2 regions of the Arthrobacter sp. WCS2018Hpa-7 genome follow, and region 2 is predicted to be linked to the other one. Evidence: riboswitches for the same ligand, from Rfam matches in the RefSeq annotation. Region 2 holds a riboswitch; the other holds the start of a gene.
What was found. A riboswitch is a leader RNA that binds a small molecule or an ion and turns the genes downstream of it on or off. The one in region 2 is predicted to bind S-adenosylmethionine.
Positions count from the first base shown of each region.

Region 1: linked by a shared signal. The riboswitch ahead of RQH14_RS07575 (aminotransferase class V-fold PLP-dependent enzyme) and the one ahead of RQH14_RS17160 (homoserine O-acetyltransferase) in region 2 are both predicted to bind S-adenosylmethionine.

Region 1 covers NZ_JAVTJB010000005.1:60,444-65,302, reverse strand. Annotated here, with positions in the region: gene RQH14_RS07585 (metal-dependent transcriptional regulator) at 1-160, opposite strand, end outside; gene RQH14_RS07580 (class I SAM-dependent methyltransferase) at 170-994, opposite strand; gene RQH14_RS07575 (aminotransferase class V-fold PLP-dependent enzyme) at 1,067-2,476, opposite strand; SAM riboswitch class IV at 2,509-2,622, opposite strand; gene hisN (histidinol-phosphatase) at 2,808-3,620, opposite strand; gene RQH14_RS07565 (ribosome small subunit-dependent GTPase A) at 3,675-4,790, opposite strand; gene aroA (3-phosphoshikimate 1-carboxyvinyltransferase) at 4,793-4,859, opposite strand, start outside.
Region 2 covers NZ_JAVTJB010000017.1:102,255-107,113, forward strand. Annotated here, with positions in the region: gene RQH14_RS17150 (VOC family protein) at 1-507, opposite strand, end outside; gene RQH14_RS17155 (bifunctional o-acetylhomoserine/o-acetylserine sulfhydrylase) at 709-2,049, shown strand; SAM riboswitch class IV at 2,234-2,350, shown strand; gene RQH14_RS17160 (homoserine O-acetyltransferase) at 2,366-3,487, shown strand; gene RQH14_RS17165 (hypothetical protein) at 3,510-4,007, opposite strand; gene RQH14_RS17170 (winged helix DNA-binding domain-containing protein) at 4,083-4,859, opposite strand, start outside.

The sequences.
Region 1 (4,859 bases), on a different contig from region 2:
GGTCCTTGAGCTTGCGGACCATTTCTGACACGGAGGAATTGGCTACACCCAGGCGCTGGGCAAGCTGGGAGGACGTTATCGGCTTGTCTTGCCACTCTGTATACGAGTAGATGACCTTGACGTAGTCCTCTATCGAGGAGGAGGGCGTACTGGTCTTCACACCCCAAGCCTACCGTGGCTGCACAGGGCGCATCTTGAACGCCCGCCAGGTCTGCGTCACGTAGGGCAGCGGAACGGTCTCTCCCGGTGCGTGCCCGAGGTGCTCGTAGAGGTACCACTCCAGGTTGCCCATGACCTTCGCCCGGGTGGCGTGGTTGGCGCGGAGATAGTAGCTCCGTGACTTAGTGAGCTCCATGATGTCTTCCGGCGTCGCGTCGTCCGCCCACCGGGTGAAGTGGCTCTCCAAGCCGGCAAATTCCGGTCCGATAAGTGGACGGAACCCGGGCTTGTGGACGTCCCCTGCATGCATGATGCGCGAGAGCCGATGAACCCAGGGCACATCGGTGTCCAACTGGTTCCAGACCAGTCCCAAGGTCCCGTGCGGCCGCAGGATACGGGCTATCTCGGAGCTCGCGGCAAGGGGATCGCACCAATGCCAGGCCTGGGCAACACTGACGACGTCGAATGCTGAGTCCGTCAGTCCCGTTGCTTCGGCCGTTCCCTCCAATGCGCGGACGTGTGGATGGGACTTCCGCAGTTGCTCCAGCATGTCGGTGGAAGGGTCGACGGCGGTAACGTCCAGCCCGCGCTCCACGAGGAGCGCAGTGAACTTGCCAGTGCCGGCTCCCAGATCCGCAGCGGCGGTGGCTCCTTGGGGAACCAGCCATTCCACGGAGTCCAGGGGATATCCGGGCCGAACGCGATCGTAATGCTCTCCGCCGTCTTGGAAGCTCTGGCCGAACTCGTGGCGACGGTCAGCGTGGAGCTTGGGACCACGTGGTCCGGCAGGACCGGGAATGCCGGGCTGTCCGCTGGGGGCGGCCGGAGAACGCAATGCCACCAAAACTCCTTCACAGGGTCGCTGAAAGATACCCTACGAATTTACCGCAGCCGGGGTAAACCGCGCTTAGTCAACGGTGCAGGGAGCAGCGCCTGCTGTGCCGGGGGTGTTGGGAGCCCACTCCGGGTAGCTTCGGTGGTCGTTGGCAGGTACCCAGCGGCCCTCGTCCACCACGTAGTCCCAGCCCAGTCCGTTGCGCTTGAGCCCTTCGATGCCTGCGAGCAGCCTCGTGGCGTCCTCCAACCGGGAGCCGACGCCAAAGCTGGCACGCAAGGACCCGGAGGGAAGTCCGAGTCGCTTGAGCAGTGGGTGGGCGCAGAAGCGTCCATCCCGGAGGCCAACTCCGTGCTCGGCGGCCAGATAAGCGGCCACCAATCCGGCGTCGAATCCTTCCACGGAGAAATTGACCACACCAATGGTGTCGTCGGAGTCAGTGAAGATCTGGTGCACAGTCACGCCGTCGATGGCTTCCAGGCCGTCCACCAGGTACGTGCGGATGGCGGCTTCGTGGGTGTGCCACGCGTCTTGGTCCAACCCGGCGAGGACCTGCGTGGCGCGGGCGAGGGTTGCGGCACCCAGGACATTGGGGGACCCGCCTTCATGGCGGGCAGGGCCCGTTGCCCAGCTCACGGAGTCCAGGCGGGCTTCACGGACGGCGCCGCCACCAGCCAGGTGGGGAGTCCCGGCGTCGAGCCAGTCCGGGCGGCCCACTACGACGCCTGCGCCGAAGGGAGCATAGAGCTTGTGGCCGGAGAACACGACGTAGTCAACATCGGCCTCCGTGATGTTGATCCGGCGGTGAGGTGCCAGCTGTGCGGCATCGACTACGATCCTGGCGCCGTATTCGTGCGCAAGTGCTGCGAGTTCGGCGATCGGCAGGATTTCACCTGTCACGTTGGAGGCACCCGTGACGGCGAGCAGGCTGACCCCGCCTTGGGCCAATTCGTCGCGAAGCTTGTCCACTGTGGCGGCCAAGGTGGAGGCCGCCACGACGCTGCGGTGCGGGACACCCTGCCAGGGAAGAAGGTTGGCGTGGTGTTCGATGTCCAGGTACAGGACTTCCCCGGAGAAGCGGCCGTCGATCTGCGGCAGGCAGCCAGCCAGTAGGTTCAGGGAGTCTGTGGTGTTTCGCGTAAAAATCACGGAATCGTCAGGACGCCCACCGACGAACTCACGGACAATGTTGCGCGAATTCTCGTAGACCGACGTGCTGATCTGGGAGGCAAAGCCCGCGCCGCGGTGAACGCTGGCGTAGTAAGGGAGGACCTCGTTGAGGTAGGCCGAGACGATGGTCAGGGCCGGAGCCGATGCTCCGTAGTCCAGATTGGCATAGCGGACGTGGCCGCCCTGGATCAGGGGTGCCTGCAGCTCAGCGCCAGTGACGGCGGCGAGTGGCCGTGCTGCTGCAGCTGCCTGTGACGGGGTTTCGCCGGCAAAGGACGGAATGATGTTTGAATCGAACGTGACTGTGCTCATGGGACCTCACTCAAGAGGGACCCCCATAGGGGGATCCGCGCTTGCCGCATCCGTTCCGGACCGGCCGGGTCGTCACCCGGGGCACCCCACCGCGAATGGAGGGTTGCCGGCCAGCAAACCGGGGTTTAGCGCTGGCACTCGTGACCTGTAAAAAAGGTTAGGGCACCTCCAGCGGCCCCTCCAAAGTCACTTCGCTTTGTTAAGCACTTTGTTACGCCGGGTTGTAAATCGCCGGTTTGGCGAAGAAAAAACGGCGGAGGCCTCCAAAAGGAGGCTTCCGCCGTCGAATATTCGCTGAAAAGCAGCTTGTGAACCGTAAAGGGAACCTGCGCTAGAGGAGGTCGTCCAGGCCTGGGTTGAGCCGTTTGAGGACTTCCGAGTGAAGGATGGAGTTGGTGGCCAGCGCGTTGCCGCCGAACGGACCGTCGTCGCCTTCCAGGGAAGTGAAGCGGCCACCGGCCTCCGTGACGATCGGGACGAGAGCTGCCATGTCGTACAGGTTCAGCTCAGGCTCGCACGCGATGTCCACTGCGCCCTCGGCCACCAGGCAGTATGACCAGAAATCGCCGTAGGCCCGGGTTCGCCAGACATCCTCGGTAAGCCCCAGGAACTCGTCCAGGTTCCCGCGTTCCTTCCACCCGGACAGGCTTGAGTAGGACAAGGAGGCATCGGACAACTGGGAAACGTTGGAGACCTTCAACCGGGTGGCAGCGGCAAGGGACCGGCCCATGTAGGCACCCATGTCCTTGGCAGCCCACCAGCGTTTGCCCAAGGCGGGTGCACTGACGACGCCGACCACGGGTTCGCCCTCATCAACCAGTGCGATCAATGTTGCCCACACCGGCACGCCCCTGACGAAGTTCTTGGTCCCATCGATGGGATCAATGATCCAACGGCGTGAGCCGTGTCCGCTGCTGCCAAACTCCTCGCCAAGGACAGCGTCCCGGGGACGGGAACGGGAGAGCTGACCCCGGATGGCCTCCTCCGCTGCTTTGTCTGCGTCGGTGACAGGTGTGAGGTCTGGCTTGGTTTCGATCTTCAGGTCCAGAGCCTTGAAGCGGTCCATGGTCTGGGCATCGACAGAATCAGCGAGGACGTGGGCAAGGCGCAGGTCATCGTTGTAGGTGGAAACGGGATGGGTCATGCCACCAAACTATCCTGAAACGCGCGCTGCAGCGGGGACGTGAAGCCGCAACGATCAGTTGACCGTGCCCAGTTCCTTGGTCTCTTTTGCTTCCAGTCGGGGGTCGGCACCGAGCAAACGGCGCAATGAGGCCAACCGCGCTACCCCTGACGGTCCTGCATGGCCGTCGTTCACCCACGGATCCAGCCCGCAGTTGATGGCAGTGGCGTCGTGCTTGCAGCCCCGCTCACAGGCCTCCGTCCCGGGCTCAAGATCCGGAAACGAGTGCAGAATCCGGTCCGGGTCCACATGGGCAAGGCCAAAGGACCGGATACCGGGGGTATCGATGATCCAGCTGCCGGCCGGCGCGTCGGCGAGCTTCAGGGCCAAAGCGGAGGAGGACGTATGCCGTCCACGTCCTGTCACAGCGTTAACGCCGCCGGTGGCCCGCTCCGCCCCTGTCAGCGCATTGACCATGGTGGACTTGCCCACGCCCGAGTGGCCGAGCATCACGGTGACCTTGCCCCCGAGGTGGGAGCGCAATTGGGCAACGGCGTCCTTGTCCAGCCGTGCTGACAGGCCGTCATCGGAGCGGGCGTCGATGCCGCCTGCTTCGGAGTCTGCCGTGCGGCTGATGATCACCGGGAAGTCCAGGCTGAGGTAGTTGGCAAGCAATTCCGCCGGATCCCTGACGTCCGCCTTGGTGATGAGCAGCAGCGGCTCAATGCCGGCGTCGTAGGCTGCCACCAAGGCACGGTCGATGAATCCGGTGCGCGGTTCGGGGTTGGCGGCTGCAACAACAATGACCAATTGGTGGGCGTTGGCCACTACCACCCGTTCGATGGGGTCGGTGTCGTCAGCACTGCGCCGCAGGAGGGTTCGTCGTTCTTCCACCCGGACCAGCCGCGCGAGCGTGTCCGGCGAGCCGGAGACGTCCCCCACCAACGCGACGAAGTCCCCGGGTACTACCGGGTTCCGCCGCAGTTCGCGGGCGCGCGCAGCGATGACGACGCGTGCGTTCGCGGAGTCCTCGTCCACAATCGCCCTGTAGCGTCCGCGGTCCACGGTGATGATCCGGCCGATCACGGCGTCGTCGTGGCTGGGTCTGTCCTTGGTCCGTGGCCTGGAACCTTTTTTGTTGGGTCGGATCCGGACGTCGGATTCATCCCAGGAGCGTGCATCACGGCCCATGGTCAGTTCTTGGCCCCATCCGCGCTGGAGATGGTTTCCACCATTCGAGCCCACATTTCCGGGAACTCC
Region 2 (4,859 bases):
ACGTTCCGCCGAGCCCGCAATGGTGAGGCTGGACATCTTGACGTCGCTTTCATAGATCCTGGACGGGTGGAGTGAAGGGTCGCCCTCCCACTTGAGCAGGTACGGGACCTGCGGATCTGCGATCAAGCCCAGGATACCGATCTGCTGCCACACCAGTTCGCGGCCGTCAGGGAACTTGCGGTTGCCCGGAACAGCTGAGCGGCCAAGGCGGTCCTCGAACGGTGCCAGGTCGTCAACAGCGACGCACCAGCCCATCCAGCCACCACCGGCGGCAGAGCGGGCACGAACTGCTTGGCCAAAGGGTGCTTTGTCGGAAGCGGGGTGGTCCAGGACCTCCACCACTTCCAGGTACTTGTTATCCGCAAGGGGAATGATCATGTTCCGGGTGCCGAAGCGCGGGTGCACTCCGCCCCGGACAGCGTCCACTCCCAGTGCCGCGGAAATTCGTTCGGTAGTGGCCAAAAGGCCATCTCGTTCACAGGCGTAAGAGACGTGATCCATGCGCATGGCTTCATCTTGGCACTTTGTGATCGGGGTCTCAGCTAAGTCAAGCCTAACTAAGGTGGGATGTGTATAACCGGTGCCGTGTGGCGTCATGCAGGGACGCTGAAAGTCCGAAAGATTCCACCGGCGTCACAAAGCTGTCTAAGCCTCCGGACACTTCCTAGACTGGCCCCAGCTCACATGCAGCACGTTTCCACAGAATCCATGCGCCACGAACAGGAGAACTCCATGTCCCAAGGATGGTCTTTCGAAACCCGCCAGATCCACGCAGGTCAGGAGCCTGACTCTGCCACCGGAGCCCGGGCACTGCCGATCTACCAGACCACGTCCTTCGTGTTCCCCAGTGCCGAGAGCGCAGCCAACCGGTTCGCCCTGGCCGAGCTCGCGCCCATCTACACCCGGATCGGCAACCCGACGCAGGATGCCGTGGAGCAGCGGGTCGCGAGCCTGGAAGGCGGCTTGGGTGCCCTCCTGCTGAGCTCTGGCCAGGCCGCGGAGACCTTCGCGATCCTCAACATCGCGGAGGCCGGCGACCACATCGTGGCGAGCCCCAGCCTGTACGGCGGTACCTACAACCTGCTGGCGCACACCCTGAAGAAGTTCGGCATCTCGGTGACATTCGTGGAAGACCCGGACAATCTGGACCAGTGGCGGGACGCCGTCCAGCCGAACACCAAGCTGTTTTTCGGCGAGGTAGTTTCCAACCCGCGCCAGGACGTACTGGACATCGAGGGCGTCGCCCGCACTGCCCACGAGGCCGGTGTGCCACTTATCGTGGACAACACACTGTCCACTCCCTACCTCATCCGTCCCATCGAGTGGGGCGCCGACATCGTGGTCCACTCTGCCACCAAGTACCTTGGCGGGCATGGGTCTGCCATTGCCGGCGTGATTGTGGACTCCGGCAACTTCGACTTCGGCCAGGACCCGGAACGCTTCCCGGGTTTCAATACCCCTGACCCGAGCTACAACGGCCTGGTGTACGCCCGCGATCTTGGCAAGGACGGTGCGCTCGGCGCCAATCTTTCCTACGTCCTGAAGGCGCGGGTCCAGCTTCTTCGCGACCTCGGCTCCGCTGTGTCCCCGTTCAATGCTTTCCTGATCGCCCAGGGGCTGGAGACGTTGAGCTTGCGCGTCGAACGTCACGTAGCCAACGCCACCAAGGTGGCCGAGTGGCTGGAAGCCCACGACGACGTCGAATCGGTCGCCTATGCCGGCCTGCCGTCCAGCCCGTGGTACGACCGTGGCCGGAAGTACGGTCCACAGGGCACCGGCGCCATTGTTGCCTTCAACATCAAGGGCGGCGTTGAAGCGGGCAAGCGCTTCGTGGACGGACTGGAACTGCACTCGCATGTTGCCAACATCGGCGATGTCCGCTCGCTGGTCATCCACCCGGCGTCCACTACGCACAGCCAGCTGACGGTTGAACAGCAGTTGGTGGCCGGCGTGAACCCCGGCCTGGTGCGTTTGTCCGTGGGGATTGAGCACGTGGATGACATCATCGCCGACCTCGAAGCCGGGTTCCGGGCCGCCAAGGGAGCCTGAACCCAGCCCCGAAAGCAGCGGCCCGACCGCACCTGGCACTGTTCCTGGATGCCACCCGGACCGACGATTATTCGCCGGGTGGCATTCCGGAGTGCTGCTTCCTGAACGAAAACGCCCTAAACCGTCACACTGATGTCACATTCTTCGCCATAACCGCCCTGTATTTCCTAGACTCTTCGTATTAGGTCATGAGTGCCAGCACATAGCCCCGGCTTGCTGGCCGGCAACCCTCCTCCGCGGTGGGGTGCCCCGGGTGAAGACCTGGCCTGTTCGCACGCAAGGCGACGGGCAAGCGCGAGGTTAAGGTGTCAAAGGAATGACCATTACTGCTACAGCCCTTCCAAAATCCGGAGAAGAAGACGGCACCGTCAAGTACGCCGCCATTGGGTCGCTGGACCTTGAAGCCGGCGGATTCCTTCCCGACGTCGTCCTCGCTTATGAGACCTGGGGGCAGCTGAACGCCGATGCCTCCAATGCCGTGCTCATCCAGCATGCCCTCACAGGGAGCACGCACGTTGCCCGGGGAGCCACGGACGAAGAGGGATGGTGGGAGCAGCTGGTAGGCCCCGGTGCCACCATCGACACCAACAGGTTCTTTGTCATCTCCATCAACATCGTGGGCGGCTGCTACGGCAGCACCGGACCGTCCTCGGAGGCGCCGGATGGCCGTCCTTGGGGCTCGCGGTTCCCCTTGGTCACCCTGCGCGACAGCACCGAGGCTGAGGCGCGCCTGGCCGAAGCCCTGGGAATCGAGGCCTGGCACGCAGTGTTGGGCGGGTCGATGGGCGGCGCCCGCGCCTTGGAATGGGCAGCGACTTTCCCGGAGCGGGTGAAACGCTGCGCCGTGATATCCGTGGGTGCCTACAGCACGGCCGAGCAGATCGCCTTTGCACAGGCCCAAACCCTGGCCATTCGTCAGGACCCGAACTTCAACAACGGCGATTACTACGGTGGCACGGCCCCCGAACACGGACTCGCCCTGGCCCGGCGCATCGCCCACATCACCTACCGCTCGGCGCTGGAATTGGATTTCCGCTTTGGCCGGGAAGCCCAGCACCAGGAGACACCACTGGCCGCTGCGGTCCTGGGGGAGCGTGGCCGCTATCAGGTGGAGAGCTACCTGGACCACCAGGGAACAAAGCTCGTCCGACGATTTGATGCCAACAGCTATATCGCCATCACCGAAGCCCTGATGTCCCACGACGTCGCACGCGGCCGTGGATCGCTGGAGGCAGCATTGTCACGCGCCACTGCGGAGTTCTTCGTGGCAGCGGTGGACAGCGACCGCTTGTATTTCCCGGCCCAATCCCGGGAATTGGCGGCAGCCCTGCCAGGTGATGTCCCGGTCCACGTCATTGAGGCGCCGATCGGCCACGACGGGTTCCTGACGGAAATCGGCCAGCTCTCAGCCCAGCTCCAGGACGCGTTTTTCGCCTAAGCGCCACGTTCGTTCAACGGCGTCAGCCGTTCATGATGTCGCCGCGCTGCTTCATGTAATCCTCCATGGCGATCTCCCCGTTGCTGAACTTTGCGTCCAGTTCTGCCAGCTTGCGGGCGCGGTAGCCTTGCGGCTCAGATCCGTTGTTGGCCGGGAAAGGCGTGGGGGATGAAGAGTTCGACGGCGGCCCGGACTGCGGTTCGTCATCCACAGGGCGGATGACGGTGGGCCCGGATGGGTAGCCCGGGTAGCCCTGCGAGGGGTAGTTCTGCCCGGGGTAACCCTGACTCGGGTAACCCTGTCCAGGCTGGTCCTGTCCCCGGTAATCCTGCGCAGGGTAGTTCTGCGGCGGGTAATTCTGCGCCGGATAGCCAGGGCCGGGCAGGTTCTGCTGCGGGGGATAGCCGGGGCCGCGGAAGGTTCCGTTCTGGATCCGGCGCGCGCGGGATCGGTTGTACATGCGGATCCCGAGCGGAATCAGCCACGAGCAGACGATGATCCAGAAGATCAGATTGTTCACAGTGCAGGCCTCCTAGGTCTTATCCCAGCTTAGCCCGGTCGTGCGGCGTGAACTCCGGCGCCTGCAGTGAGCGCTTCAGAGGAGCTTGGCCTCCATGCCCAGGAACTGCCCATAGCGTTCCACTTCGACGTCCAGGGCCATCTGTTCGGGAGGGCTTGTTGGCCGGTTCGTGCGGACATCCAGTTGGCAGGCTCCACCGGAGAATCCATGGCGCCACCATCCGGCCAACCTGCCATCCAGCAGGACCACGTGCATGGGCCCGTTGTCCTCGGGGAAGTAGGGTGCAGTCCCGCCCAAGTAGTGCCGGGACTGCGAATAGCCCATAACGTATTCGTCATAGCACTGGATGAGGTCGACGCGGGGGAGCCCTGCGTCATGAAGACGCGGAGGGCCACCGGCTTTGGTGAGCTCGCCGACGTCTTCCGAAGCCAGATAAAACTCCAAGCCGTCCATGATGACCGAAGCCACAGCGCCCGGCGACAGTTCCTCAGCCACCTGGAGCCCCAGCTTTACGTCCTTCATGGTCAGTCCTGACCACACGGCGCAGTCTTTGATGGTGGCGGGTCCGCGGCTGCAGAAGTACCGGAGCGCCAACGTGCCCAGGGCCTCTTCACGGTCCGCCCCGGTCAACGGCGTACGAACGAAACCTGGCACCCGCTCCTCGAAAAGGGCGTATGTCTGCTTCAGGGCGCCACCGGCAGAGCGGATGGGGGAGCCGCTCACCAGGACGCGACTGACCTCGGCGTGCATGAGGTGGTAGATAAATCCCAGGCCTTTGCTGGGTAAGCCGGCCTGTCCCAGGACCTCAGCCAGTTCTTCGCGCGTCTTGTGGGCGCCGTCGGCTACGGCTGA